3 regions of the Variovorax sp. GW821-FHT09B01 genome follow, and region 2 is predicted to be linked to each of the others. Evidence: riboswitches for the same ligand, from Rfam matches in the RefSeq annotation. Region 2 holds a riboswitch; each other region holds the start of a gene.
The links. Region 2 has a riboswitch for cobalamin ahead of AC07RV_RS08095 (TonB-dependent receptor domain-containing protein). Riboswitches for the same ligand answer to the same signal wherever they lie in the genome.
Positions count from the first base shown of each region.

Region 1 (9,634 bases), on a different contig from region 2:
GACGATGAAGGCCAGCTCGGCGTCGTCGATGGCGTCGAGCAGCGCGGGGTCGCGCGTGCAGGCCTCCTCGCCGATCAGCACGGCCTCGGGGTGGCGCGCGCGCAAGGCCGTGAGCACTGCGGCCTCGCAGGCCTCGTCGGCGTCGGTCACGATGTCGAAGGACGAGGTCTTGCGCCGGCGGTCGACGGTGTGGAGCGTCTGGAAGCGCGGCATGATCTCTTCGCGCGCGGCAGTGGCGAGAAGCGATCCCAGGAACGCGAGGTCGTCGGAAGTGAAAGGCGAGGCAGGCATGCGAGGTACCAGGGGAGTGGGCCCGCAGAAGGATAAGGCGGTTCCTTCAGCCCCGCTTGAGCACCGGCAACACCTCTTGCGCGAACAGACGCATCCCGCGCATCGCCACCGAGGGGTCGAGCACCCCGTTGCCATTGAAGACGCAGCGCAGTTGCCGAATGCCGGTGCGTGCGGTGAGGGCCTGTATCTGTTCCAGACAGGAAGCCGGATCGCCGACGATCGCCTGCGTGCGCAGCACCTCGGCAGGATCGCGCATCGCCAAGGTGCCCGGGGCTTGCCCGCGCAGGATCGCGAAATGCTCGCGCCGCCGGTGGAGCAGGGGCAGCAACTCGTCGAACTGCCGACGCGCCTCGGCCGGGGTCGCGCCGATACAGACGTAGCGCGACAGCGAGGAACGCGCGAGGAACGAGGCCCGTCGCGGTGCCACCGTTTCACCGTCGAGCGCAGCGAAAGCCGCCTCCACATGCGCGAGCTGCGCCTGCTCCGGTGGCTCCAGGCTCAACAGCAGCGGCAGGTCCTCGCTGACGGCAAAGCGCATCGTCTCCTCGGTCGAGCCCGCGATGTACAGCGGCGGTGCCGAGGTCGTGAGATGGCGGATCTGCTGCGCCTCGAAGCGCCAGGGGCCGTCGCTCGACGACACGCTCTCGCCGCGCAAGGCCGCGACCACGAGGCGGCAGCCGTGCGCGAAGCGCTCGCGCGTCTGCTGCGGGTCGATCTCGAGCGCGCGCAGGGTCGATGCATCGGTGCCGCGCCCCAGGCCCGCATCGAAGCGGCCATCGCTCTGCAGCCCGAGCTGCGCGATCTCCTCGGTCAGCAGCAGCGGATGGTGCAGCGGCACCACCAGCGCGGAGATGCCGATGCGCAGCCGTTCGGTGCGCGCGAGCAGCGCGGCCGCCAGCAGCAGGGGCGAGGGATAGGGGCCGCCTTCGGCCAGCAGGCGGAATTCGTGGAACCACGCACCGTCGAAGCCCAACCGCTCGGCCTCCTCGAAGAACGCGAAGAACTCGCGCGACGGGCCGAGCGTGGCCTCGCGCGACCAGCCGGCCAGGTCGATGCGCAGCGCGGGTGCCGTCATGGCGCGGGGGCGGCCGTGAAGAAGCGCAGGCCGCCGCTCGAGAAGGCGGCGATGCCCGGGCCATAGGCCTGCGCCAGGCGTTCGTCGCTCAGCACCTCGGTGGGCGTTCCGGTCGCCACCAGCCGGCCCTGGCCGAGCAGCGCGAGCTGGTCGCACCAGGTGCTCGCCACATGCAGGTCGTGCAGCACCACGAGCACGGCGCGCGTGCGGGCGCTGTCGCGCAGCAGGGCCATCAGGCGGTGGTGGTGCGGAATGTCGAGGTGGGCCGCGGGCTCGTCGGCCACCAGCAGGCGTGGGTCGTGCGCGAGTGCACGCGCCACGCCGACGCGGGCGCGTTCGCCGCCCGACAGCGAGGCATGGCGGCGGTCGATCAGCGCATCGAGCTCGAAGCGTGCGACCAGCGCGGGATCGGGTGCGCGGCCCGGGCGCTGCAGCTGCAGCATCTCGCGCACGGTCAGGTCCCAATGGCTCTCGCCGTGCTGCGCGACATAACCGATGTGGCGCGCGAGCTCGGCCGGTTTCCATCGGTCGAGCGCGCGCCCGAGCAGCGCAATGCGGCCCTCGCGCGGGCGCACCAGCCCGAGCGCGGCGCGCAGCAGCGTGGTCTTGCCCGAGCCGTTGGGGCCGACGATGCCGAACAGGCCGCGTTCGGGGATCGCGAGGTCGATGCCATCGAGCAGGGTGCGGCCCGAGGCCCGCACCCGCAGGCCTTCGAGGCGCAGGGCGTCGGCCGTCATCCGCGCCTCCACAGCAGCAGCGCGAGGAAGAAGGGGCCGCCGATCAGTGCCGTCAGCAGGCCCGCGGGGATCTCGCTCGGGGCCATGGCCGAGCGCGCCAGCGCATCCACCAGCACCATGAGACCGCCGCCCGCGATGGCGCAGGGAATGGTGAGGCGCGCATGCAGCGGGCCGATCCACCAGCGCATTACGTGCGGCACGATCAGGCCCACGAAGCCGATCAGGCCGCCCCAGCTCACGGCCAGCGCGGTCGCGAGCGAGGCCACGAGCACGGCACGCGCCGAGAAGGAGGCGGCGCGCACGCCCATCGCATGGGCCGAGTCCTCGCCCAGCCCGAGCGCGTCGAGGCCGCGGCCCAGCGCGCGAACCAGCAGCACCAGCACCAGCAGCACGGGTGCGAGCACGGCGATCTCGGCGCTCGTGGGCGTCTGCACGCCACCGAGCTGCCACGAGATGATGGCGCGCAGGTTGGTCGACTCGTCGCCGAACACGATCACGATGAGGCTGCGCAGGGCGGCCAGGATCGCGGCCAGGCCGACGCCCGCGAGCAGCAGGCGGTTGCTCTGCCAGCCACCGCCGAGCCTGCCGGCCAGCAGCACCAGCCAGCTCGCGCCCCAGGCGCCCGCGAAAGCCAGCACCGGCAGGCTCAGCGCGGTGGGCACCAGCGCCGGCAGCAGCAGCGAGACCGCGGCGCCCACGGCTGCGCCGCTGGCGCTGCCGAGCAGGTAGGGTTCGGCCAGCGGGTTGCGGAACACGCCCTGGAACACCAGGCCCGCCAACGACAGGCAGGCGCCGACGAAGAAGGCCCCGGCCACGCGCGGCGCGCGCCACACGCGCACCAGTTCGGCCTGCAAGGTGTCGGTGCCCCACCACTGCGTGGGCCAGACCGTGGCGGCGCCCACGCTCAGCGCGAGCACCACGGCCGCGGCCAGCAGCAGGAGCAACACGAGCCACACCGTGGCCATCGAAGCACGTCGGCCGTCGGTCGCGTGCCTCATGCGAAGCGCTCCGGATGCAGCGCGCGTGCGTACTGCTCGACGGCCTCGATCTGGCGCGGACCGGGAATCAGCTTGTGGCCGCGCTCGAGCACGACCACGCGCTTCGTGCGCACGGCGCGCAGCGTGTGCCAGCCGGGGCGCTGGCCGATCAGCGCCGGATCGCGCGGCACCTGCTGCAGCGAGACGATCACGTCGGGGTCGCGCGCGAAGATCGCTTCGGCACTGACCTGGGCCGCGCCCTGGAGGTCGGCGAACACGTTGCGTCCGCCGGCCCAGCCGAGCGCGTCGTTGGCATAGTGGCCCGTGCCCACGGTCTGGAAGGCGCCGCGCGCGGCGGCGGCGGTCTCGAAATAGACGCTGCGGCGCGGCGCGCCCTCGAGCCGGCGTTCGATCGCGGCCAGCCGCGCCTGCATGTCCTCGCGCACCCGGCGGGCCTGTTCGTCGGCACCCGTCGCGCGTCCGAGCAGGTCGATGTTGCGGAACACCGAGGGCAGGTCGGGATGCGCGAGCACCACGCAGGGCAGCTTCGCGCGGTCGAAGGCATCGACCAGCGACAGCGCCGAATGGTGCGAGGGCGTGACCACGAGCAGGTCGGGCCGGAAGGCGGCCACCGCCTCGGCCGAGTAGCCGAGCGCGCCGCCGATGCTGGGCTTGGCACGCGCGTCCTCGGGCCAGCGCACGCGCCCGCCGATGGCCACCACGCGGTCGGCCAGGCCCAGGGCCCAGGCCAGCTCGACGTTGCTCGGGAACACCACGACGATGCGTTGCGGCGCGCGCGGCACGACCACGCGCCGGCCCAGCGCATCGACGAGTTCGCGCGGGAAGCCGCCCGACGGCGCCTCCTCGGCGCCCGCGGGCAGAACGGCCGTCATGCACACCATGCCGAGGATTGCGTCGCGCCGGTTCACGCTCAGAAGGTGTAGCGCGCGCGGACGAACACCGTCCTCGGTGCGCCGGCGTTGCCGGCTTCCTGCGCCGACAGGTCGTCGGCGATGTAGTACTTGTTCGTCAGGTTGTTCACCCCGGCCTGCAGTGTGAGCGAAGGATTGACGCGATAGGCCACGGCTACGTTGAGCAGCAGGTAGCCTGGCAGCTTCTGCGGATTGACCGCATTGTCGCGGAGGTAGCGGCTGCCCACGTAGCTGGCCGTGCCGGTCACGGCCCAGGCGCCGTGCGCATAGGTCAGGCCCGCGCCCGCGATGTTGTGGGCCGACATGCGCACGCGGTAGCCGCCGAAGTTGGTGCTGCGCGCGCCGGTGTCGGTGTAAGTCTGGAAGTCCTTGAGCCGCGCGTCCTGCCAGGTGTAGTGCAGGTAGCCGTTCCAGCGCGGCGAGAGCTGGAACTGCAACTGGGTTTCGATGCCCTTGGTGCGCGAGGTCGCGTTGCTGAAGACGAAGGAGTCGGGGCCGTTGCGGTAGGCGCGCTGGCCGTCGATCTTCTCGGCCTCGAACAGGCTGAGCTGGTAGCTCCAGCGGTCGTCCGCCGCGCGGCCCTTCAGGCCCACTTCCTTGCTGCGCGTGATCTCGGGCCGCAGGATGTCGGGCACCACCACGCCCCCGCGCGTGTTGAGCGCCACGGCCTGCGGCCGGAAGCCTTCGCTCCAGTTCGCGAACACGGCGTGCGAGGAGGCATCGCCCTGCAGGAACAGCCAGTCCACGCCGGCGCGCGGGCTGGTGTGGCTGCCTTCCTGCGCCGAGATCACCTGCGTGCCCGTGCGGGCCAGGGTCTGCTCGAAGCGGTCGTGGCGCACGCCCAGCGTGAAGCCGACCGGGCCGTACTCAAAGCGGTCCTGCAGATAGACGCTGCGCACCTCCTGGTCGAAGCGCGAGGAGGTGATGCTGCCGCGCACGCCGCGCGGATCGTTGCGCACGTTGCTCACGGGGATGTCGTAGAACGGCCCGCGGTAGGTGGGCGCGTTGCTGAAGCTCGGCGAGTCGAGGCCCTGCCAGCCGCGTTCGAGGTTGAAGCCGGCCTGGAACTCGTTGCTCCAGCCCTTGCCCGCCATCAGGTGCGTGGCCGCGAGCTCGTGATACACGCCGCGGTCGGCGGTGTAGCTCTCGGAATAGCCCTTGCTCACGGCCGCAGGCGGCGGAACGATGGTGATGCCGCCGGCGAAGAAGCGGTTGTAGCGCGCGAAGCTGCTCAAGTGGTTGATCGACCAGCCGGCGCCGAGCTCGAAGCGGTTCTTCCATGAGAACGACTGGTAGTCGCCCGTGACGTAGGAGTCGGGAATGCCGTAGTTGTTGCGCGACGTGATGCCGAAGATCGGCTTGCCGTTGACCAGCGGCACGATCGAGCCGCGGTCGCCGCGCACGCGCGTGTCGTAGAGCTGGAAGCCGGTGGTCCAGTTGCGCGTGACGGCGAAGTCGCCGCCGACCAGCAGGGCCGACTGCGCGCGGCCGGCATCGCGCTGGAAGCCGTTGTAGTCGCTGTTGGCCACGCCGATGTAGAGGTTGCCGCGCTCGAAGTCCCAGCGGTAGCGCAGGCTGCCGTCGAGGCGGCCGTAGCTGCCGACGGTGGCCGTGAGGCTGCCGCCCGCGCGCTCGGGCTTCATGAAGAACTGCGCCACGCCGCCGATCGCGTTCTTGCCGTAGAGCGCCGAGGCCGGGCCCTTGATGAACTCGAGCCGGTCCACCAGGTCGGGCGCGATCAGCGTGATGTCGGCATTGCCCTGCAGCAGGCGCAGCGGCACGCCGTCCATCAGCACCAGCACGTCCTGCGTGTCGCGCAGGCCGCGGGTCTCGAAGCGCGAGTAGTAGTTGCCCTGCGTGCCGTACTGCAGGCCCGGCACGCTGCGCAGCGTGTCCTCGAGCGTGACGGCGCCCACTGCGTCGAGCTGCGCGCGTTCGACCGAATAGGTGGCGAAGGGCAGCCGCAGCGTGTCGGCCTCCTGGCGCGTGGCGGTGGAGATGGTCTTGCGGTCGCTGACGGTGGTGGGCGGCAGCGAGCCGGCGCCCTCGGCGTCCTGCGCCGAAGCGACCGAGGCGAGTAGCATGACGCCGGATCCGATGAGGGCTTGGTGGGGTCTGACGCGACCGCGCCTGGAGATGTTGCGCACGTGGGCTTCCTTCGGGCCCGCGCTCCCGCGGGCCATGAGAACAAACCGGGCGCCGATGGATGCTGCAAGCGACCGGGTCCGCGCCCACGCGTGACCGGCCCGGCTTGCCTGCACTCCCGCAGCGACCGAACGAGGCGAAGGCCGGTATCCGGGCTTGCGGAGCGCCGCGAGGCATCGAGCGATGCTTCGCGGCCGCGATCCTCGCCTTCCCATGCCGAGGCACAGTGGCCGCCGGTGCCCGCGAAGGCATCGACCGTGAGGACCGCGAATCCGCCGACCGTTGCGGGGGCAGCGCAGGAATGGGGCCCCGTGGAGCTCGTCACCTGCTTCCCGTTTAACGCCGGTCACGGGACCGGCGCACCTTCGCGCACGCCGGCTTGGGTGATGCTTTCGTTTGCATCGGCCGGCGGGGCGGATTATAGGAGCGGGTCTTGCGCCGTCTGGCGCGAAAAGCTCAGGGTGTGGGCGTGTGTGGCAGCCGCACCGTGAACACCACGTAGCCGTCGTCGTGCGCATAGCCGATGCTGCCGCGGTGCGAGCGCACGATGGCCTGCGCGATGTGCAGCCCCAGGCCCAGTCCGCCCTTGTTGCGCTCGTTGGGCACGCTGCGCTGCTTGAAGGCGCTGAACAAATCGGGCACCAGCGCGGCGTCGATCGGCGGCGCGCGGTTGGCCACGCTGAACACCACGTGCGCGTCGACCTGCTCGAGCCGGACGCGCACCGCCTCGCCGGGCAGGCCGTGGTGGCGCGCATTGCTCACGAGGTTGCCGATCAACTGCGCCATGCGGTCGGGGTCGGCCAGCACGGGCAGCGATCTGGGTGCGTCCAGCTCGAGCTGCGAGCCCGGGTAGGCAGTGCGCGACTCGTCGACTGCGTCTTCCAGCAGCCGCGCCAGGTCGATCTGGACCGGCACCATCTGCAGGCCCATGCCGCTTTGCAGGCGCGAGGCGTCGAGCACCTGGCCGATCAGCCGCGCCATGCGGCTGCTCGAGGTCTGGATGCGCTGGCCCAGCCGCGCGCCGGCGTTGCTGCCGTCGGGCAGGCTGCGTTCGAGCAGCTTGGCGGCCATCGTGATCGACTGCAGCGGGTCGCGCAGGTCGTGGCCGAGCACGGCCAGCAGCTCGGTGCGGGCCTTGTAGGTGTCGGCCAGCCGCGCCGCGCTGGCGCGGATCAGCTCGTCGCGCAGCTGGCGCGCGAAGTCGAGATCGTTGACGCCCCAGGGCACGCTGGTGTCGCGCACGGTCTGCTTCCAGACGTCGAAGGAGCCGCGCGGCGTGAGCCGCGGCCCGAGCGGGCCGCTCACGTAGTGCTTCTCGGGCTTGCCGCCCCAGTTGATGGTCTCGACCTGTTCCTTGCGCGCGAGCACCAGCCAGCCGTTGTCGATCGCGTCGAAGCGCAGCGCGAGAAAGCCGCACCACACGCCGCCCAGCGAACGCAGGTTCTCAGGCAGTTGCTCGCGCTCGTGCAGCGCCACGATCTCGTCGCCGTTCTTCGACGCGGTGAGCCACTGCATCAGCGCCGCCGCGGCCTCGCGCGGCGTATCGCCTTCCACGTGCAGCCGCGACTGCTCGGCGATCACCGCCGCCTGCGCGTCGAAGGCATCGGCCAGCGGGCGCGCCAGGCCGATCAGAGCGCTGAAGGTGTCCTCGGCATGCAGCACGGCCTCGATCAGCGAGCCGCGCAACTGCGCCGCGCTCGAGGCTCGGCCCGCCTGCTCGCGCGCCAGCAGGCTCTGCACGTTCGAGGCCAGCACCTGCGCGAGCACGTCGCAGGCCATGCGGATGGCGTAGGGCACCTGGTGGGCGCTGCGATGGTGGCAGGCCAGCATGCCCCAGAGCTGGCCGTTGATGACGATCGAGATGCTCATCGACGCGCCCACGCCCATGTTGCGCAGGTACTCGATGTGGATCGGCGACACGCTGCGCAGCGTGCACTGGCTCATGTCCAGCGGCGGCAGCTGCGGATCGGCCACGTCGAGCCCGACCGGCGCGGACTGCACGTCGGCGATCAGGCGCAGGGTGTTGATCACGTAGAGCCGGCGCGCCTGGGCCGGGATGTCGCTGGCCGGATAGCGGCGGCCCACGAAGGGCTCGAGCGCCTCGTGGCGGCGCTCGGCCACCACCTCGCCGCTGTCGTCGTGGCGGAAGCGGTAGGCCATCACGCGGTCGAAGCCCGTGAGTTGCCGCACGGCTTCCACCGAGAGATTGAGCAGGCCGTCGATCGAGCCCTGGCGCTTGAGCCGGTCCATCGCGCGGTGCGCCTTGAGCGCGAAGTCCGAGACCGCGTCCGCCGTGGCGTCGCGGGCTTCGAATTCGGCCACCAGCTCGTAGCCGACGCGGTGCAGGATCAGGTCGAAGCGGCGCTCGCCGAGTCTGACCTCGAAGTTGATCGGCGAGCCCTCGCCGGTATCGACCGCGACGCCGTTGGCCTCGTGCAGTGCCTCGTGCACCAGCGCGTCGCCCATGAAGTGGCTGGCCGACAGGCGTTCGCCCAGGGCGGGTGCCGTGTCGCCCAACAGCGCACGGGCATTGGCGCTGACGCGCGTCAGCGTGAGGGTCGAGGCATCGAACGCGAACAGTGCGCCATGGTGCTGCACCAGGCCCGGGATGTGGATGGGCTCGCTGTCGCAGTTCGCCAGGGTGACGGGCTGCGTCGGTGTGGGATGGGGCGGCCGTTCCAAGTGGCGGTGAGCGCTTCGCGCGTTGTGTGAGGGTGAGAAAGTCACGGGTCGCGCCGGGTGCGCGAAGGTGGAACAGGGCATTCTGCCTGACCTGCCGACGGGGCTTCGGCAGGCGGGCGCACAGGGGCCAAACATAAGCTTCTCTTATCGAATCCCGGGCAAGTTCTAACTGGAAATGTCCTGGCAAGGCGCCCATCATCGAGTTCCAGAGAGACATGACTTGCCGCCTCGACGCGAGCGATGCGCCCAGCGCTTCACAGGACAAGATGAACCCAGCGAACAACGACCAAGAGACGAGCCCGCGCACTTCGGCTGCGATGCCGACGGCCGGCGAGCGCAACCGCGAGCACATGCTCGCGATGTTGAACCAGGTGCGGGCGCTCGAACAGCGGGCGGTCGACAAATCCGCGAGATCGGCCGAGGCGTTTCACGCGCGAGGCAAGCTGCTGCCCAGGGAGCGGCTGGCCCACCTGCTGGACGCGGACCGTCCTTTTTTCGAGCTGATGACGCTGTGCGGCTACTGCGGGATCGAGGACCCGGACCCGGCCACCAGCGTGCCGGGGGCCGCCCTCATCGTCGGCATCGGTCACATCGAAGGCGTGCGTTGCATGGTGGCGGTGAACGACGCGGGCATCAGCGCTGGCGCGATGCAGGCGCTGACGGGCCAGAAGCTGATACGGGCGCAGGAGATCGCCCTCGCCCAGAAGCTGCCCTTCGTGCAACTGGTGGAGAGCGCAGGCGGCAACCTGCGCAAGTACCGGGTCGAGCGCTTCGTGGTCGGGGGCGGCATGTTCT
Region 1 covers NZ_JBWKPQ010000018.1:87,603-97,236, forward strand. Annotated here, with positions in the region: gene AC07RV_RS33800 (inositol monophosphatase family protein) at 1-291, opposite strand, end outside; gene AC07RV_RS33805 (LLM class flavin-dependent oxidoreductase) at 338-1,366, opposite strand; gene AC07RV_RS33810 (ABC transporter ATP-binding protein) at 1,363-2,103, opposite strand; gene AC07RV_RS33815 (FecCD family ABC transporter permease) at 2,100-3,101, opposite strand; gene AC07RV_RS33820 (ABC transporter substrate-binding protein) at 3,098-3,973, opposite strand; gene AC07RV_RS33825 (TonB-dependent receptor) at 4,012-6,096, opposite strand; cobalamin riboswitch at 6,283-6,539, opposite strand; gene AC07RV_RS33830 (ATP-binding protein) at 6,614-8,839, opposite strand; gene AC07RV_RS33835 (acyl-CoA carboxylase subunit beta) at 9,157-9,634, shown strand, end outside.
Region 1: it holds a riboswitch for cobalamin, as region 2 does, so the genes downstream of both, AC07RV_RS33825 (TonB-dependent receptor) here and AC07RV_RS08095 (TonB-dependent receptor domain-containing protein) in region 2, are expected to answer to the same signal.

Region 2 (9,634 bases):
GCCAGGCCGTCGAGCACCGGCGCCAGCGCCCAGGCCAGCAGCAGGCACAGCGCGCAGGCCAGCGCCATCACCGCGCAGGCGCTCCAGCCGACAAGACCGGTGTTGCCGAGCGTGAAGCCCTGGATCGCCTGCAGGATGTCGGCCGAGGCGATGGTGATCAGGTCCTTCATCGCGCCCAGCACCACGCCCACGATCACGCCCGCGAGCAGCAGCCGCAGCGTCTGCTGCACGCCGCGCGCGAGCAGCAAGGTGAGCATCACGGCCGCCATCGAGCCGAGGAAGGCCGCGCCCGTGAGGCCCAGCCGCACCACCCACTGCGCGCTGGCGGCCGAGCCGCCGAAGAACAGCAGCGCCAGCGCCACGCCCAGCGAGGCGCCCGAGGCGCTGCCGAGCAGGAAGGGATCGGCCAGCGGATTGCGGAACAGCCCCTGCGCCACCGCGCCGGCCAGCCCGAGCAGCGCGCCCGCGAGCCAGGCGCCGAGGGTGCGCGGCAGCCGGATGTCCCACACGATCTGCAGCGACACCGGATCGTGGCGCGCCGACAGGAAGCTCTCGAAGCCGGTGCTGCCGATGCCCAGGCCGAGCAGCAGCAAGGCGGCGCCGAGCACCAGCAGCGCGAGGCCGAACAGCACCACGCGGCGCAGGTGGCCCGCGGGCATCAGCGCGCGCCTCCCTTGTCTGCCTTGTCGCCCAGGCATTGCGCCATCAGCCGTGCCGCCTCGTCCATGCGCGGGCCGGGGCGCACCAGCACGTCGGACTGCTCGGCCGTGAAGCGGCAGATGCGCCCTTCGCGCACCGCGCGCATGGTGCTCCAGCCCGGGCGCTGTTCGAGGCCCTGCGCGCTGCGCACGCTGACCATGATCAGGTCGGGATTGGCGCGCACCACGTATTCGGGATTGAGCTTGGGAAAGGGGCCGAGCGCCGCGGGCACGATGTTTCTGGCGCCCAGCCGCGTCAGCGTCTCGCCGATGAAGGAGGATTCGCCGGCCGCATACGGGCCGCTGTTGACCTCGAAGTACACGCGCACGCCGCGCGCGGCGGCCGGCAGCGACTGCGCCACGGCCGACACCGCCGCATCGATGGCGCGCCAGACCGCCGGCGCCTCGTGGGTGCCGAGCACCTGGTCGAGCTTGCCGAGCACGCGGCGCACGTCGGCATGGTTCTTCGGCTCGAGCACCAGCACCTTGAGGCCCAGCGCCTCGAGCCGCTCGGTCACGCGCGAGGACTTGGCGAGCAGCACCACGTCGGGCTTGAGCGCCACCACGGCCTCGACATTGGGGTCGATGCCGCCACCGAGTTGCGGCAGGCCGCGCACCGGCGCCGGCGAATTCGAATAGCGGTCGACCCCGACCAGCCGCGCGCAGGCGCCGAGCGCGCAGACCGATTCCGTCAGCGAGGGCAGCAGCGTCACGATGCGCTGCGGCGGCTGCGGCAGCTCGACGCTCACGCCGCGCTCGTCGACCACCGCGAGCGCGCTCGCGGGCGGCGACCACAGGCCCGTGGCGAGTGCCAGTGCCGCCAGCGCGGCGGCGAGAAAGCCTTTCATCGGCCCGGCTCCTTCAGGGTCAGCGGCAGGCCCGCGGCCATCAAGGTGACGCGGTGACAGACACCGGCCACATCCTGGTTGAGCCGGCCCAGCGCATCGACGAAGGCGCGCGTCTCGCGGCCCAGCGGGATCACGCCCAGGCCGATCTCGTTGCCCACCAGCACCACGGGACCGCGCGCATCGCGCAGCGCGCCCAGCAGCAGGTTGATGTGCGCGGTGGGCGTGCGCGAGACCGGCCGCGCGCCCACGGCGCGCAGCGGCATCAGCAAGTTCGTGAGCCACATCGTGAGGCAGTCGACCAGCACCAGCGATTCGGGCGTGCTCTGGGTCACGATGGCGCGCGCCAGCTCGACCGGTTCCTCGATCGTGCGCAAGCTGGGCACGCGCTCGGCGCGGTCGGCCTGGTGGCGCACGATGCGCTCGCGCATCTCGTCGTCGTAGGCCTGCGCGGTGGCGATCAGCACCGCGCGACGCTGCTTCGGCGCGGCCGCGAGCCAGTCGGCCGCGCGCTGCTCGGCGCGACGCGACTTGCCGCTCTTCTGGCCGCCGAGGATGAATTCGTGTTCAGGCGTCAACGCGATGCTCCTGGGCAACCGGTGCCCCGGTTTCGAGCGGCGCGGCATCGAACAGCCGCGCGGTGGCTTCGGGACTGGAGGCGAACCAGGCGTGGAAGTAGCTCGCGCGCACGGCGCCGCGCACATAGAGCGCCTCGCCGCCGGCCGTGCCTTGCGGGCGGCGCGAATGGGCGGCCGGCACCAGCGGCGTCTCGCAGCGCGAGTAGTGGAAGGTATGGCCACGCAGCGTGTGCGCGCCCAGCGCGAGCGCCTGCGGGCCGAGGCCGGCGAGCCGCTTCTGCAGCGTGACGCGCCCGGGCAGCAGGCCCCAGAGCGCATGCACCGCAGCTTCGTCGCCATCGCCGATGCCGGGCACCGCGATCTCGTCGAACAGCGCCATCATCCCGCCGCATTCGGCCCAGATCGGCCGGCCTGCGGCCGCATGGGCGGCGAGCGCGGCGCGCAGGTCCGAACGCCGCGCGAGCGTGGCGGCATGCAGCTCGGGATAGCCGCCGGGCAGCCACAGCGCATCGCAGTCGGGCAGCGCCTCGCCGGCCAGCGGCGAGAAGAAGACCAGCCTGGCGCCGAGCGCGTTCAGCGTGTCGAGGTTGGCCGGGTAGATGAACGAGAAGGCCGCGTCGCGCGCGATGCCGATGGTGCGGCCCGCGAGCAGCGGCGCGATCGGTGCGACCTCGCCGGCCGGCGGCGCTTCGAAGCGCACCTGCGGCAGCTGCAGCGACCCCAGCGGCGTACCGGCCAGCGCATCGGCCACGCGGTCGAGCCGCTCGGCCGCGTCGCCGAGCTCGTGCGCCGCCACCAGGCCCAGGTGGCGTTCGGGCAGCGAGAAGCCCGCATCGCGCGGCAAGGCGCCGAGCCAGTCCGCGGGTTCGCGCAGCGCGCCGCGCAGCATGTCGGCATGGTGCTCGCCGGCCACACGATTGGCCAGCACGCCGGCCCAGGGCAGCCCGGGCCTGAAGCTCTGCAGCCCATGCGCCAGCGCGCCGAAGGTGCCGGCCATCGCATGGGCATCGATCACGGCCAGCACCGGCAGGCCGAAGCGCTGCGCCAGGTCGGCCGCGCTCGGCGTGCCGTCGAACAGGCCCATCACGCCCTCGACGATCACCAGGTCCGACTCGGCCGCGGCCGCATGCAACCGTGCGCGGCAGTCGGCCTCGCCAGTCATCCACAGGTCGAGCGAATGCACGGGCGCGCCGGTGGCCAGCCGCAGCCAGTGCGGGTCGAGGAAGTCGGGCCCGCACTTGAAGGCGCGCACGCGCCGGCCCTGGCGCGCGTGCAGCCGCGCGAGCGCGGCGGCCACGGTGGTCTTGCCCTGCCCGGAGGCGGGCGCGGCCACGAGCACGGCGGCGCAGCTCGCCGCGCGATCAGGCAGGTGTTGGCTTACTGGGGCGTCCACTTCAATCCGACGTACGCGTTGCGGCCGTTGGTAGCGTAGCCGCGCGCGAGCATGTAGTCCTTGTCGCCCGCATTGTCGATGCGCGCGACCAGGTCGACGTCGCGCACGATCTTCGTGCTGGCCACGAGGTTCAGCAGCGTGTAGCCGCCGAGCTTCAGGGTATTGGCCGCGTCGTCGTAGCGCTGGCTCGAGGTCTGCACCTCGGCGCCCAGCGTCCAGCCACCGAGGCGCCAGTCGGCGCCCAGCGTGGCATAGCGCTTGGCGCGGCGCGCGAGCAGCTTGTCGGTGGCCAGGTCGCGCGGGTCCTGGAAGTCGAGCGAGGCGCGCAGCGTGACGTCGCCGATGCGGTGGCCGGCCGAGAGCGTCACGCCCTCGTAGCGCGCCCGCGCGGTGCTGCCGTAGCAGCCGAAGGACGAGGCGCAGCCCTTGGCGGTCGAGTCGAACACGATCAGGTTGCGCACCTGGTTGCGGTAGACCACGATGCCGGCGTTGGTCGGGCCATCGGTGTACTTGAGGCCGAGCTCGACGTTGCGGCTCGACTCGGGCTGCAGGTCGGGCTTGCCGTATTCGCTGAAGCGCTGGTAGAGCGTGGGGGCGCGGAAGGCGGTGCCGGCCGACGCGGTCACGCGCAGCTTCGGCGTGATCGCGAAGCCGTAGGCTGCGCTGCCGGTGGTCTTGCCGCCGAAATCGCTGTCCTTGTCGTGGCGCACGTTGAGCTGCAGCGAATGCGGGCCCTGCACGAAGCCATAGCCGAGCGCCACGGCATCCTGCGAGCGCTTGCCCACCAGCCCCTTGTCGGTAGCGCTGGTGGGCGCGTTTTCGAGCCGGTCCTCGCGGCGTTCGAGTGCGGCCGTCACCAGGTGCGCCCCGAAGCGCAGCTCGTTCTGGAACAGGTAGCCGCGCAGCCGGGTCTCGGTGCGGTAGTACGAAGGCATGGTGCTGTAGACCGATTGCGAATCGGTCACCTGCAGCCGCGTGCTGTAGACCTCGTTCCATTGCGCCGACCAGGTGAGGCCTCCCGTCAGCAACCGGTTGCGGCCCAAGTCGTCGAGGTAGTAGGCCGGCGGCTTCTTGGCGGTGACCCTGTTGTCGTAGCGCGCCTGCATGTCGTTCGCCAGCGCAGTGGCCTCGATGCGTTGGCCGGGCGCGATCTGCCAGCCCAGGCGCACATTGCCCGAGGTGGTGTTGTAGCCGTCGCGGTCGGGGCTCGTGAAGCCGTCCTTGAGCGGGGCACGCTTCTCGAGCGGCTGCACGTTGAAGCCCCGGCTTTCCTCGTGCGCCACGCCGAACGAATAGTCGAAGGCATTGGCCTTGCCGCTGATCGCGGCCTCGGTGCGGAACAGGCCATGGCTGCCGACGCCAATGCCGATCGAGGGCGACACGCCTTCTTCGCCGCGCTTGGTGAACAGCTGGATCACGCCGCCGATGGCGTCGGAGCCGTAGACCGCGGCGGCCGGGCCGCGCAGCACCTCGATGCGGTCGATCTGCGAGAGCGGAATGGTCTGCCAGTTCGCACCGCCCGTGGTTTGCGAATCGATGCGCACACCGTCGAGATAGACCGCGGTGAAGCGCGTTTCGGCGCCACGGATGAACAGGCTGGTGTTGTTGCCCACGCTGCCGTTGCTCACGATCTGGATACCGGCCTGGCGCGCGAGCACATCGGCCACGCTTGCGGCCCCGCTGCGCTCGATGGTCTCGCGGTCGATCACCGAGACATCGGCCACCAGGTCCGACAGCGGCTGCGCGGTGCGGGTGGCCGTGACCACCGTCTCGCCGAGCACGCCGGGCTGTTGCTGTGCCGAAGCGGCCGATGGCAGCTGGGCCAGCAGCAGGCCACCGAAGGCCGGCACCAGGGCCAGCGGCAGGCCGGCCAGGCGCGCGCGCAAGGAGGACGCAGAAACGCGAGCGCGCGAACGGCGCGAGAAGGAAACGCAGGAAATCATGGAATGAGCGAACGAACGTCTATGCCCCTTGCCGGCCTCCCCGCCGGCGCCCGGGGCGCCATTGGCTCGTGCATGCATCGACGAAGCGAAGGGCATGCGCGAACCGCCTTGTTGGCCGGTATCCGGGCTGGCAGACCGGCCCTCGCCGCCTTCCCAGGCGCCTGTTTCAGGGCGCCCAGTGGCTCGTGTGGAGAGGGTGGCACCTTGCGGCGCCGTCTGCTTGACCGTTGCGGGGGCAGCGCAGGCGGCTTCGGTGCCGGCGCGCGGCCGGTCCCTTCACTCCTGCTTCCCGTTGAACCGCGGCGCGTGAACCACGCCGCAGGCACCAACGGGCGAGATTCTAGGCGCTGCGCCGCGCGCCTTAAGTCGAAAGTTGCGTGCGCCCGACGTTCGCCGCGCCTCGCGCACTAACATCGACGGGCTATGCGACGCCATCACCGACTCCCCGCATGACCCTGCGCTCCTCGCCGCTGCTGCGCCTGCGCTCCGCCCTGCAGCGCCTGTTCGGCGTCTCGGGCTGGCAGTCGATGCTGCTGTGGTCCATCGTCGCCGGCCTGCTCGGCACGCTCGCGACCGAACTGTTCCGCGCCACGCTGCGCGGCTTCGAGCACCTGGTGCTCGGCCCCGGCGACAGCCTGGTCGCGATGGCGCGCGCGCTGCCGTGGTGGGCGCGCATCGCCTTCCCCGCCGCGGGCGGCCTCGTGGCCGGCGGCCTGCTCGTGCTCGCCAGGCGCGTCGCGGTGCGCAGCGCCACCTCCGACTACATGGAAGCGATCGTGCTCGGCGACGGCCGCATCCCGGTCACGCAGACGCTGGTGCGCAGCGCCTCCTCGCTCGTGAGCATCGGCACCGGCGGCTCGATCGGCCGCGAGGGCTCGATGGTGCAGCTCGCCGCGTTGGCCGCCTCGCTGCTGGGCCGGGTGTTCCGCTTCCCGGTCGAGCGGCTGCGGCTGCTGGTGGCCTGCGGCGCGGCGGCCGGCCTCACGGCCGCGTACAACGCGCCGATCGCGGGCGCCTTCTTCGTCGCCGAGATCGTGCTGGGCTCGATCGTGATGGAGAGCGTGGGCCCGATCCTGATCGCGGCGGTGGTCGCCAACATCGTGATGCGCGCCCTGCCCGGCTACCAGCCGCCCTACCAGATGCCGGTGTTCCCCGAGCTGCATGGCGCCGAGATCCCGCTGTTCGCGCTGCTCGGCGTGCTGCTGGGCTTCGCGGCCGCGGGCTTCCTGCGCGCGCTGCAGGGCAGCCGGGTGCTGTTCGCGCGGCTGCCCTGCGCGCTGCCGTGGCGGCTCGCGCTCGGCGGGCTCGCGATGGGGCTGGTGTCGGTGCCCTGGCCCGAGGTCTGGGGCAACGGTTACAGCGTGGTCAACGCGGTGCTGCACACGCCCTGGACCTGGACCCTGATCGCCATGGTGCTGGCGGCCAAGCTGGTTGCCACGCTGGCCACGGCCGGCTCGGGCGCGGTCGGCGGCGTGTTCACGCCCGCGCTGTTCTTCGGCTGCATGGTGGGCGCGCTGTTCGGCCATGCCGCGCAGGCGCTGTGGCCGCATGCGGTGTCGGCGCCCTCGGCCTACGCGGTGGTGGGCATGGGCGCCTTTCTCGCGGGCGCCACGCAGGCGCCGCTGATGGCGATCCTCATGATCTTCGAGATGACGCTCAACTACCAGGTGATGCTGCCGCTGATGCTGGCCGGCGTGATCGCCTATTTCGTCGCGCGCTCGGCCAATGCGGGCTCGATGTACGAGATCACGCTGCGCCGGCGCGAGCAGCAGGACGAGCAGCTGCGCCTGCGCGCGCTGCACATCCGCGACCTGGTGCAGCCGGCGCAGACGGTGGTCGGCCCCGAGGCCGATCGCGAGGCGATGAGCCGGCTGTTCCTGCAGCATCCGGTGAAGTACCTCTACGTGGTCGATGCGCAGCAGCGCTACCTCGGCGTGGTGCCGCTCTCCGCGCTCGGCACGGCCGCGGCCGAGGTGCGCGCGGCGGACCTGCTGTCGCAGGCCATCGCGCCGATCACGGCCGACACCAGCCTGGGCGAGGCGCTGCAGCGCTTCCTCGAGCACCTGGGCGAGCGGCTGCCGGTGATCGAGAGCACGGCGAATCCGGTGCTGCTGGGCGTGGCCGCCAAGAGCGCGTTGCTCGCCACCTACGTGCGGCTCAGCGAAGTTTGATGGCGCGGCGCGCAGGCCGCAGAATGCCGTGCCAGGCGCGGCGGGTGCCCCGGAGGACCGCCGCTTTCACGGGAAACTACAATCGCGCACCATGCCCGCCTCCAGCCCCATCGACCAGATCGCCGAGCGCGTGGAACGCCTGCTCTTGCGTCACGAAGAGGTGCAGCGCACGAATGCGCTGCTGCAGGAACAGGTCGATGCGCTGACGCGCGAGCGCGATGCGCTCAAGTCGCGGCTCGCGGCGGCGCGCACGCGGCTCGATGCGCTGCTCGAGCAGCTGCCGGCCGTACCTCCCTCCGAAGATTCCCCCGCATGAAGCAGATCGAAGTTCAGATCATGGGCCAGAGCTACCTGCTCGGCTGTCCCGATGGCGGCGAAGCGCAACTGCGCGACGCGGTCGAACGCGTGGATGCGGCCATGTGCAAGATCCGCGACGCGGGCAAGGTCAAGGCGCGCGATCGCATCGCGGTGCTGGCCTCGTTGAACCTGGCCTTCGATCTCGCGGCGCAGGAGGCCACGGCGAAGGCCGCGCCGCCCGCAGAGCCGACCACGGCCCCGGCCGCGGCACCCGCCGACGACGGCGCGGTCGATCCGAAGGCCACGCAACTGATCCACAAGCTCGACCAGGCACTGGCCGGCGACGGTCATCTGCTCTGAGCTGATCCGAGCATCAGCGCGCTTTCTTTCTCTCATTCGCAGAGATCGGCGCGCACTGCAAGAACTTCGATGCAAACCTGCCCGCGCCGCAGGGATTCCACCAAAAAAACCGGGAGCCGCCCCAGCGCGAAGGCGTAAAATCGTTCCTGTCTGCGGTGCGCGTTGGGCTTTATATGTCCTTGTTCCAATGCTCTACGGAGCCGGGCTTGGTATATCGCTCGACGGGTGTGATCATCTCGCGTCAGATGAACCCGAAGTCTTGCTGCCCTCGCCCACCTGAACCCCGGTTCAGGATGCGAGTCTGGCGCCCATTCGCAGACACCTATTCCTCTTCGTTGCGCTGAGTGCGCATCGAACATCGGCGATCCCCGGCATGGCGGGATCGCCCCCAAGAACCCACGCTGTATCCACATCGATACATCCGATCCTGGCTGCTGCGCGACCGTGCGCGCCGGGCCGCAGCTACGTTTCAGATAGCATTGCGGCCCACCCCCCTCCCTTTTTCCCTCGAACCGAGGCCCGTTGCCATCGTTGCACGGCGCCCTTGCCTTACCCGAAAGTCCGTGGCGTGAACGTGACCAGCCTGCTCGACCCCCTCCTGATCGCCGAACTGGTCGCCCTCGGCCTCGGCACCGGTTTTCTCGCGGGCCTGCTCGGCATCGGCGGCGGCATGGTGATGGTGCCGTTCATCACTATCATCATGGGCCACCGCGGCGTGCCGGCCGACCTCGCGGTGAAGATGGCGATCGCGACCTCGATGGCCACCATCATCTTCACCTCGGTGTCGAGCGTGCGCGCGCACCACAAGCGCGGCGCGGTGCGCTGGGACATCGTCAAGCGCCTCGCGCCCGGCATCGTGATCGGCAGCCTCGTGGGCAGCCTCGGCATCTTCGCGCTGCTCAAGGGCACGGCGCTGGCGATCGTGTTCGCGCTGTTCGTGGGCTTCTCGGCCACGCAGATGTTCCTCGACCGTAAGCCCAAGCCCACGCGCCAGATGCCGGGCACCGTGGGCCAGCTCGGCGCCGGCGGCGCCATCGGCCTGGTCTCGGGCCTGGTCGGCGCGGGCGGCGGCTTCATCAGCGTGCCCTTCATGACCTGGTGCAACATCTCGATCCACAACGCGGTCGCCACCAGCGCCGCGCTGGGCTTCCCGATCGCGGTGGCCAACGTGGCCGGCTACGTGATCAGCGGCCAGACGGTGCAGGGCTTGCCGGCCGGCTCCTTCGGCTATATCTGGCTGCCCGCGCTCGCGGTGATCGCCGTGTGCAGCGTGCTGACCGCGCCGCTGGGCGCCAGAGCCGCGCACAACCTGCCGGTGAAGAAGCTCAAGCGCGTGTTCGCGAGCATCC
Region 2 covers NZ_JBWKPQ010000002.1:196,230-205,863, reverse strand. Annotated here, with positions in the region: gene AC07RV_RS08115 (FecCD family ABC transporter permease) at 1-659, opposite strand, end outside; gene AC07RV_RS08110 (ABC transporter substrate-binding protein) at 659-1,546, opposite strand; gene AC07RV_RS08105 (bifunctional adenosylcobinamide kinase/adenosylcobinamide-phosphate guanylyltransferase) at 1,543-2,169, opposite strand; gene AC07RV_RS08100 (cobyrinic acid a,c-diamide synthase CobB) at 2,111-3,514, opposite strand; gene AC07RV_RS08095 (TonB-dependent receptor domain-containing protein) at 3,499-5,457, opposite strand; cobalamin riboswitch at 5,554-5,801, opposite strand; gene AC07RV_RS08090 (ClcB-like voltage-gated chloride channel protein) at 5,907-7,628, shown strand; gene AC07RV_RS08085 (hypothetical protein) at 7,720-7,944, shown strand; gene AC07RV_RS08080 (cell division protein ZapA) at 7,941-8,285, shown strand; gene AC07RV_RS08075 (sulfite exporter TauE/SafE family protein) at 8,860-9,634, shown strand, end outside.

Region 3 (9,634 bases), on a different contig from region 2:
ACGGTCCACTGGTCGCGCTCGAGCGTCTCGGCCCAGCGCGCGCCGGGCTGGCCCGAGAAGTCGCGCGCCACGGCCTCGGCCTGCGCGGCGTCGGTGCCGGCCAGCAGCCGGCCATCGCGCGCCGACACCGCATGGCTGCCGCCGCGCGCATCGACGATGCGCCACACCGGCTGCGGCTGCGCGCCGCCCTGCATCTCGAGCGCGACGCGGCGCGGCGGCTGCTGGCGCGCTGCTTCGGGCAGGGCCTCGAGCGCGGCCACGGGCGAGACCCGGGCCTGCCCGACATCGAGCGCGCGCAGCCCCGCGAGCCGCTCGGCCTCGGTAAGCGCGGGATAGCCCACGTACATCATCACCACGCCCGAGACGAACCACATGACGAACAGCAGGCAGCCGCCGATGCCGAGCCAGCGGTGGGTCCAGTAGAGCCAGTGGCGCACGAGCGGCCACGCGCGCTGCCAGGCGGTGCGATCGGCGCGGGCGCGGCGCGCGGCGTGCGTCATCTCAGAAGTTCACCAGCGCCGACAGCTCGAAGGAGCGCGGACGGCCCAGCAGCCACTGGTTGCCGCTGTTCGAGAACGACAGCGGATAGCGGCGGTCGCCGAGGTTGTAGCCGCGCAGCGCGAGCTTGAGCGACTTGTTGGCCTGCCAGCTCACCGAGGCGTCGGCCACGGTGTAGGAGCCGATCTTGCGCGAGTTGGCCGCGTCGACCTGGCGCGAGCCGACATAGCGCACACCGAACTCGGCCTCCCACTGCGGCAGGAAATGCCAGTGCAGGAACACGTTGGCCGCTTCCTCGGGCACGCCGAACGGCGTGTTGCCGGCGCGCGAGACCAGCCGGCCGCTCACGACCTCGTTGAAGTCGTCGTAGCGCGCGCGCAGCTTGGCCGCATTGGCCTCGAGCCGCAGCGTCGGGGTCAGCGCGAGGTCGAGCGTGGCCTCGATGCCCTCGGACGACTGCTTGCCGACCTGCTGCGAGACGGTGGGGTTGTTCTGGTCGCGCGACAGCAGCTTCTTCTTTTCGATGCGGTAGGCGGCCACGGTCCAGGCGCCGCGGTTGTCGGCCAGCTGGCGCTTGTAGCCGACCTCGACCTGGTTGCCGGTGCTGAGGTCGAACGGTGCCTGCGTGGTCGAGGTGCTGATCAGCGAGGTCAGCGGATCGGCCGCATGCGCCAGCTGCGCATAGAAGGACTGCGAGGCATCGGGCGCATACACCGCGCCGATGCGGCCGGTGGCGTACTCGAAGGTCTTCGTGAGGCTGTTGGCCGCGTTGGCCAGGTCGGTGCGAGCCACCTTGGCATGGTCCCAGCGCAGGCTGGTGACCAGCGACCAGCGCTCATTGAAGGCCAGCTTGTCCTCGGCGAACACGGCATAGGTGCTGGTGCGGGTCCGGTAGCGCGGCAGGTAGGGCGACGGCGACTGGTAGTAGCCGGGCAGGAAGACGAAGGGGTCGACCACCGAGCGACCGCCGTAGGGCGAGTCGCTCGAGTTCAGGAAGTCGATGCGGTTCACGTCGAAGCCCACCAGCACCTGGTTCTTCATGCCGAACAGTTCGTGCCGGAAGGTGGCGTCGGTGCGGTTGCCGACCTGCTCCTGGTCGTGGCCGATCTCGAGGTAGTCGCCGCGCGTCACGCGGCGCGTGGCGGCATTGAAGGTATAGGTCTCGCTGTTGCGCCAGTGGCGCTGGCTCGCGAGCCGGTAGAGCTGGTTGTGCACGGTGACGGCATCGCTGGGCGTCCAGAGCGCGTCGAGGCGGGTCCACTTGTCGTCGTACTTGAGCTCGGCGTCGTCGACGTTGTAGTTCTGGCGCAGGGTCCGGCTGTCGAGGCGCCCGTCGATCAGCGGCACGCCCTGGTAGCGCTGCGGCGACTGGCGGCCCTCGTCGTGCGACAGGGTGAACTGCAGCTCGGGCGAGACGTCCAGCCGCAGCGCGCCACCGACGGCCAGGCTCTCGCCCTCGCCACGCGCCATGAAGCCGTGGGTGGCGCGGTGGCTGATGTCGAAGCGGTACGAAAGCTTGTCGTTGATCGCGCCGCCGCTGCCGAAGGCGGCCTGGCGCGTGGCGTCGGAGCCGTAGCTCAGCAAAGCCTCATTGCGGACCGGTCCACGCGTGGGCTTCTTGGGCACCACGTTGATCGCGCCGCCGATCGCGCCTTCGCCGTACATGACCGAGGCCGCGCCGCGCAGCACCTCGATGCGGTCGACCGACCAGGTGTCGAACGGGAAGGTGACGGTGCCCGCGCCCGCGAACAGCCGCGTGCCGTCGAACAGCTGCATCACCGAGCCATGGCCCGAGAAGCCGCGCGCGGCCATCGAGGTGCTGCCGTTGCCCGGCGCGGGCGAACCCGTGATGCCGGTGGCGCGGGTGGCGGCCTCGATGACGGAGACGTCGCCGCGCGCGCGGATGGTCTCGCCGGTCAGCACCTCGATGCTGGCGGGCGTCTCGAGCGGCGTGAGGCCGAGGCGGCTGCCGGTCTGCGTGGGCTCGGCGAGCGACAGCGCGGCCTGGGCACCGGCCTCGACCTGCACCGGCGGCAGGCTGGGGGCGGCCTGCTGCGCGAAGCTGCTGCCGGCACCGAAGGCCAGGCCGATGGCGGCGGAAACGCCGCCGAGGCGGCGGGCGGCGGGGCGACCCCGGTGGCGGTGCGGGCGGCGGCCGGCCGCGCCCGTGCGATCGCCCGACGGCGATGCGTGATCCATGTGACTTCTCCTCCGACCCGCGTCCCCGCAGGTTCTCTGACCGAACGTGGACACGGCGGGAAGTCGATCGATGGCCGGGACCGGCGGCGGGAAAAGCAAGCGCTTCGCCGGCCGGCGGCCCGGACACGCACTCCCGCAGCGTCCGAGGCGGTGACGAAGGCCGGTATCCGGGCTCGCGGAGTGCAGCGGCGCGCAGTCGAAACTGCAGCGCCGTTGCGGAAGCCCTCGCCTTCCCACGCCTTGGGGGCGCAGTGGCTGCCGATGCCCTGGGGGCATGGCGTGAGGACTTCCAGATCCGCTGACCGTTGCGGGGGCAGCGCAGGAATGGAGGCGTCCGGACGACGCGTCGCACCTGCTTCCCGTTTAACCCCGTGGCCATGGCATGCATGGCTGGCGGGGCACCTTCGAACCGTGGTGCCGGTGCGGTCTTTGCTTTTAGAAGAAAGACTGCACCGAACGGCGGGGATTATAGGGAGCGGGTGCCGCCGGGGACGTCCGGCGTGCGGGTGTCCTGCGGCCGGCCCGGGCCTTCGGTGCCGAACAGCCGGCGCAGCACGCTGACGCCGGCCACCAGCGCATTGGAATAGCTGGAATGCGGCTCGATGGCCGCCTCGAGCGGCAGGTAGGAATGCACCGCGCCCTCGCCCGCGGCATCGTCGACCGCCTCCATCAGCACCCAGTAGAACTCGCCGGGCTCCAGCTCGTGGACGGTCAGCGCGAGGTTGCGGGGCGACGGCGACAAGGTGGCGGGGATGGTGTTCACGCGAGGCTCTGGAAGGTGGGCGTTGGCGAAAGCGGCGCAGCGCCGGGATCGTAGACACGCCCTGTCACAACGCGCGGGCACTTCATCACGTTCACCGCCGGCGAAAACCCTGTGTGCTTCCTGCGGCAGGCGGTGGCCCCGACCGTTCCCAGCTTCCGGGCTTCTCCTACAGGCGGGCGTTGGTGCGCGACCTAAGTTTTGCCCATGGATCAAACACCCGCGGCACGCCGCAAGCCCAGACGACAGGAGGCCCCATGAAGCGATTCACCCTGGATCCCTCGATGCGAGCGACCATCGGCGGCGCGTTCTATCCCACCGGTTACTCGGTGGTGATGTTCGCGAGCGCCGAGGACGCCGAGCGCATCGGCCGCCAGCTCGTCGACAACGGCGTGAGCGCGGACGACATCTTCCTGCTGCCGCCCCGGACGGTGCTGGCCGAGATCACGCCCACGGTGGCCGATGCGGACAATCCCCTGCCCTCCGCGGGCACCGAGGGCGCGACGGTGCGCGCCTACACCAAGCTGGCGCGCGAAGGCCACACGGCGCTGCTGGTGCGCACCGAGGAACAGGACGATGCCGAACGCATGATGGAGGTGGTGCGCACGGTGCCGTACTCGATCGCCCAGCGCTATCGGATGCTGGTGATCGAGGACCTCTAACTAGCGCACGTTCAGGCCGGCGCGCCCGGCACGGTGGGCGCGCCGTTCGCGCCATGGGGCGCGGGCGGTGCCACGGCGCGGCGCACCACGTCGCGCGCCATCGCCTGGGCCAGTTCGTGCTCGCCGAGGAACACGGTGGCCGAGACCTCGCGCGTGAGCAGATCGGCTTCCGCTTCGTTGTGGCTGCGGATGACGGTCTCGATGCTGGGGTTGAGGGTGCGCGCGGTCTCGATCATCTGCCGCACGTTGAGCGCGGCCGGCGTGGCCACCACCAGCACGCGGGCGCGCGCGATGTGGGCCTGGATCAGCACGGCGGGATCGGCCGCGTCGCCATAGACGGCGGCACCGCCCTCCTCGCGCAGCTTCTCGACCAGCTCGCGGTTCTGCTCGGCCACCACGTAGGGGATGTCGTGCGCCTTGAGCTCGGCCGCGATGCGGCGCCCGACCCGGCCATAGCCGACCAGCACCACCTGGCGCGAGAGGTAGCGCGCCTCGGTGGTCATCGGCAGCTCGGCCAGCGGATCGTCGCGCGCCTCGAGGCGGCGCGCGAACGAGGAATGGGCATGCAGCCATTTCTGCAGCGGCGCGATCAGGCTGAACCACAGCGGGTTGGTGGCGATGGAGATCAGCGCGCCGGCCAGGATCAGGCTCTGGCCCTCGGCGGGCATCAGCCCGAGCGAGACGCCCAGGCCCACGAGGATGAACGAGAACTCGCCGATCTGCGCCAGGCTGGCGCTGACGGTGAGCGCGGTGGCCAGCGGGTAGCGCAGCACCAGCACCAGCGCGGAGGCCGCGAGCGACTTGCCCAGCACGATGACCAGCACCACGGCCAGCACCTGCAGCGGACGCTCGATCAGCACCGAGGGATCGAACAGCATGCCGACCGAGACGAAGAACAGCACGGCGAAGGCGTCGCGCAGCGGCAGCGATTCCTGGGCGGCGCGGTGGCTGAATTGCGACTCGCGCATCACCATGCCGGCGAAGAAGGCGCCGAGCGCGAAGGAGACGCCGAACAGCGCGGCCGAAGCGAAGGCGATGCTGACGGCGGCGGCCACCACGCACAGGGTGAACAGCTCGCGCGAGCCGGTGCGCGCGACCTGCCAGAGGATCCACGGGAACACGCGGCGCCCGACGATCAGCATCAGGGCGACGAAGCCGCCGACCTGCAGCAGCGTGAGGCCCAGGGTCTGCCACAGCGGCGAGGCATCGGTGCCGGCGGCGCGGCCGCCAAGGGTTTCGGCGAGCGGGGGCAGCAGCACGAGCACCAGCACCATGGCGAGGTCTTCGACCACCAGCCAGCCGACGGCGACGCGGCCGGTGAAGGAATCGAGGATGCCCAGGCTCTCGAGCGCGCGCAGCAGCACGACGGTGCTCGCGACCGACAGCGCCAGCCCGAACACCAGCGCCGCGCCCAGGTTCCAGCCCCACCACAGCGCGAGCCCGCCACCGAGCAGCGTGGCCACGGTGATCTGCGCCAGCGCGCCGGGCAGCGCGATCTTGCGCACGGCCAGCAGGTCGTCGAGCGAGAAATGCAACCCCACGCCGAACATCAGCAGCATCACGCCGATCTCGGCCAGCTGCGCGGCGATGCCGGCATCGGCCACGAAACCGGGCGTGAAGGGACCGATGATGACGCCGGCCAGCAGGTAGCCGACCAGCGCCGGCAGGCGAAGGCGCGCGGCGAGAAAGCCGAACACCAGGGCCAGGCCGAGGCCGGCGGCGATCGTGTTGATGAGTGAGACGCTGTGGGGCATCGGCCGATTTTGCAGGAACGTGGGGGGATCGTTCATTACACGTATGCAAGGCGGTTGCATTTCTCGGGGTTTGTTTGTTCGGGGCGCGTGCACAGGACACCGGGTACTCCCCTCCGCGAATGTCCCCCGCCCTTCGGGCTCCTCCTTGATTTCGCTGCGGGGAGTACCCGGTGCCCTGTGCACGGGAGGCGCTGCGGGTTGATGGTGGTGGCGGGATGCTTCGGGCAGGCATGAAAAAACCCGCCGAAGCGGGTTTCTTATTTGAGCGAAGCTCGCTCAGTGCATGTGCAGGCCGCCGTTGACCGAGAAGTCGGCACCGGTCGAGTAGCCGCCCTCGTCGGTGGCGAGCCACGCGATGATGGAAGCGATCTCGCTCGGTTCGCCCAAGCGCTTGACCGGGATCGTGGCGACGATCTTGTCGAGCACTTCCTGGCGGATGGCCTTCACCATGTCGGTGCCGATGTAGCCGGGGCTCACGGTGTTGACCGTCACGCCCTTGCCCGCGAGCTCCTGGGCCAGCGCCATCGTGAAACCGTGCATGCCGGCCTTGGCCGCCGAGTAATTGGTCTGGCCCGCCTGGCCCTTGGCGCCGTTGACCGAGCTGATGTTGATGATGCGGCCCCAGCCCTTTTCGACCATGTCTCCCACCACCTGCTTGGTGACGTTGAACATGCTGTTGAGATTGGTCTCGATGACCGCGCTCCAGTCCTCGGGCGTCATCTTGAGGAACATGCGGTCGCGCGTGATGCCGGCGTTGTTGACCAGCACATCGATGGCGCCGTGCGCCGCCTTCGCGGCCGAGAAGGCCTCGACCGTGGATTGCCAGTCGCCGACATTGCCGACCGAGGCGTGAAACTCGAAGCCCAGGGCTTTCTGTTCGGCCAGCCACTTCGAATAGTCGCGGGTGGGACCGCAACCGGCGACGACGCGGAAGCCGTCCTTGTGGAGACGCTGGCAGATGGCTGTTCCGATGCCACCCATGCCTCCAGTGACATATGCAACTTTCTTGCTCATGAGAAATTCCTTGTGTGTACTTGTCGAAAGCCTTTGAACGGCCGCCTTCACTCTAGCGAGTTTCGGACCACCCTCCGTCTCGGGAAAAACACTGACCCGCTGGGTTTATCGGGTGTCACGATGTATTCGCGGTACGGCGTTCCATCCATTCTCCACGCGGGCAGATACGCTCTTGCGTTCGCTTCGTTTCGAAGGAGTTCCAAAGTATGAATGGCGATCTCAGCGTAAGTCCCGAGGCGGCAAACCCTGAGCCGCTCGCGGTGCTCGCCGCGCGTGTCGGCGCGCTGCTGCGCGAGCGCGGCCAGACGGTGGCCGTGGTCGAGTCCTCGGCCGGTGGCCTGGTGTCGGCCTCGCTGCTCGCGATCCCCGGTGCCTCGGCCTACTTCCGTGGCGGCGCGGTGGTCTATTCGCGGCGCGCGGGCCGCGCGCTGCTCGGGCTCACGGCCGAAGACATGACCGGACTGCGCGGCGAGACCGAGCCCTATGCCTTGCTGGTGGCGCAGCGCGTGCGCGACAACCACCATTCGGGCTGGGGCATCGCCGAGAGCGGCGCGGCCGGTCCCTCGGGCAGCCCCTATGGCGATCCGCCCGGGCGGGTGTGCCTCGCGGTGGTCGGCGGGCCGGACTCGGTGTCCCGGAGCCGCACCATCGAGACCGGCGGCAACGACCGGCCCGCGAACATGGACCTGTTCGCGCGCCACCTGCTCGCGCTGTTCGAGCAGGTGCTGCGCGCGGGCTGACCTACCTCATGCCTTAGTCGGCCTGCACGCCGGCCGCCTTGATCACCTTGCCCCACTTGTCGATCTCGGCCACCAGATGGGTGCGCAGCCCCTCGGGCGTCTGCTTGTCGAGCGGCACGATCTCCGAGCTCAGCTCGGCCAGCCGCTGCTTCACCATGTCGTCCTGCAGGGCCGCGCGCAGCGCGACGTTGAGCTTCTCGAGCACCGCCGGCGGCGTGCCCTTGGGTGCGTAGATGCCGTGCCAGACCTTCACGTCGAAGCCCTTGAGGCCCTGCTCGTCGAGCGTGGGCAGGTTGGGCATGCTCGACAGCCGCTTGGGCGTGGTCACGCCGAACACCTTCACGCGCGTGCCGTCCTTGATCACCGGCGCGGTCTGCGTGGTCTGGTCGCACAGCAGGTCGACCTGCCCGCCCATCAGGTCGTTGAGCGCGGGGCCGGCGCCCTTGTAGGGCACGGTCGTGAGCTGCACGCCGATCTGGTGCGCGAACAGCATGCCGCACAGCTGCGAGACCGCGCCGACGCCGGCATTGGCGAGCGAGACCTTGTCGCGGTTGGCCTTCACGTAGGTCAGCAGCTCCTGGAAGTTGTTGGCCGGGAAGTCCTTGCGCGACAGCAGGGTCATCGGCACGTCCATCACCTGGCCGATGTACTCGAAGTCCTTGAGCGGGTCGTAGTTGAGCTTCTTGTAGAGCGCGGGTGCGGTCGCCATGCCCATGTGGTGGATCAGGATGGTGTTGCCGTTGGGCGCGGCCTTGGCCACGCGCGTCGGCGCGATGGTGCCGCCCGCGCCCACCGTGTTCTCGACCACCACCGTCTGGCCCAGCGACTTGCCCATGGGCACCGCGAGCATGCGCGCCACCACGTCGGTCGGGCCGCCGGCCGAGTACGGCACCACCATCACGATCGGCTTGTCGGGCCAGGCGCCCTGGGCCGAGGCGCTCCAGGGCGCGACCGCGAGGCCGATGGCCAAAGCGGCGGCCGCGGCGAGGCGCAGGGGGCGGCGCTGGCGCGCGGGGTTCGATGCATTCATGTCTCTTGTCTCCTTCTTCTTGCCTTGGGTTGATGAACGAATGAATGTCCTGGGAAGGCTCAGGCCTGCGCATCGAGCGCGAGCAGGCGCTGCGCGAGCCTGACCACCGGCGCGTCGACCATGCGGCCGTCGAGGTTCACGACCCCGCCGCCGGCCTGCGCCACGGCCTCGACCACGCGCCGCGCCCAGTCCAGTTCCTCGGCGCCGGGCCCGAGCGCCGCATGCACCGCAGCGACCTGCGCGGGATGGATGCAGAGCTTGGCGCCGAAGCCGCCGCGCCGCGCGCGCACCGCCTCGGCCGTAAGCCGCTCGGTATCGCGCCAGTCGGTCGCGATGCCGTCGATGGGCGCGGCCAGGTCGGCGCGGCGCGAGGCCAGCACCAGCGCGAGCCGCACCGGCACCAGTTCGGCCTCCTGCGCGTCGCAGGCCATGCCGAGGTCGGCCTGGAAATCGAGGTGCCCGAAGGCCAGCCGCAGCACCTGGGGCGCGGCGGCGATCGCATCGAGCGCCGCGAGGCCCGCGGCCGATTCGATCAGCGGCACCAGCACGGCTTCGGGGCCGGCGGCCTCGGCCAATCGTGCCAACTGGTCGGCGCTCTCGGCCTTGGGCAGCACCACGCCCGCGATGGCGCGCGCCGCGGCGAGCCGCGCGACCAGTGCGAGGTCGTCGGCATGCCAGGGCGTGCCGGGCGGGTTGATGCGCAGCAGCAGGCGCGCGCGGTCGGCCGCGGGCAGCGCGGCGAAGACCTCGGGCAAGGCCTCGCGCGCGGCGGCCTTGCGCTCGGGTGCGACCGCGTCCTCGAGGTCGACGATGGCCGCGCCGGCGCCGCTGGCCAGCGCGCGCGCATGGCGCTCGGGCCGGTCGGCCGGCACGAACAGGAAGGTGCGCGCGAGCCCCAGGGCCTGGGCGCTCATACGGCCCTGGCCTCGCGCAGCGCCGCGATCTGTTCCTCGCTGCGGCCCAGCGCGCGCAGGATC
Region 3 covers NZ_JBWKPQ010000003.1:623,637-633,270, reverse strand. Annotated here, with positions in the region: gene AC07RV_RS14425 (PepSY domain-containing protein) at 1-500, opposite strand, end outside; gene AC07RV_RS14420 (TonB-dependent receptor) at 502-2,697, opposite strand; cobalamin riboswitch at 2,839-3,117, opposite strand; gene AC07RV_RS14415 (hypothetical protein) at 3,164-3,460, opposite strand; gene AC07RV_RS14410 (hypothetical protein) at 3,715-4,119, shown strand; gene AC07RV_RS14405 (cation:proton antiporter domain-containing protein) at 4,131-5,873, opposite strand; gene phbB (acetoacetyl-CoA reductase) at 6,150-6,887, opposite strand; gene AC07RV_RS14395 (CinA family protein) at 7,094-7,627, shown strand; gene AC07RV_RS14390 (tripartite tricarboxylate transporter substrate-binding protein) at 7,641-8,657, opposite strand; gene AC07RV_RS14385 (HpcH/HpaI aldolase/citrate lyase family protein) at 8,717-9,571, opposite strand; gene AC07RV_RS14380 (CaiB/BaiF CoA transferase family protein) at 9,568-9,634, opposite strand, start outside.
Region 3: it holds a riboswitch for cobalamin, as region 2 does, so the genes downstream of both, AC07RV_RS14420 (TonB-dependent receptor) here and AC07RV_RS08095 (TonB-dependent receptor domain-containing protein) in region 2, are expected to answer to the same signal.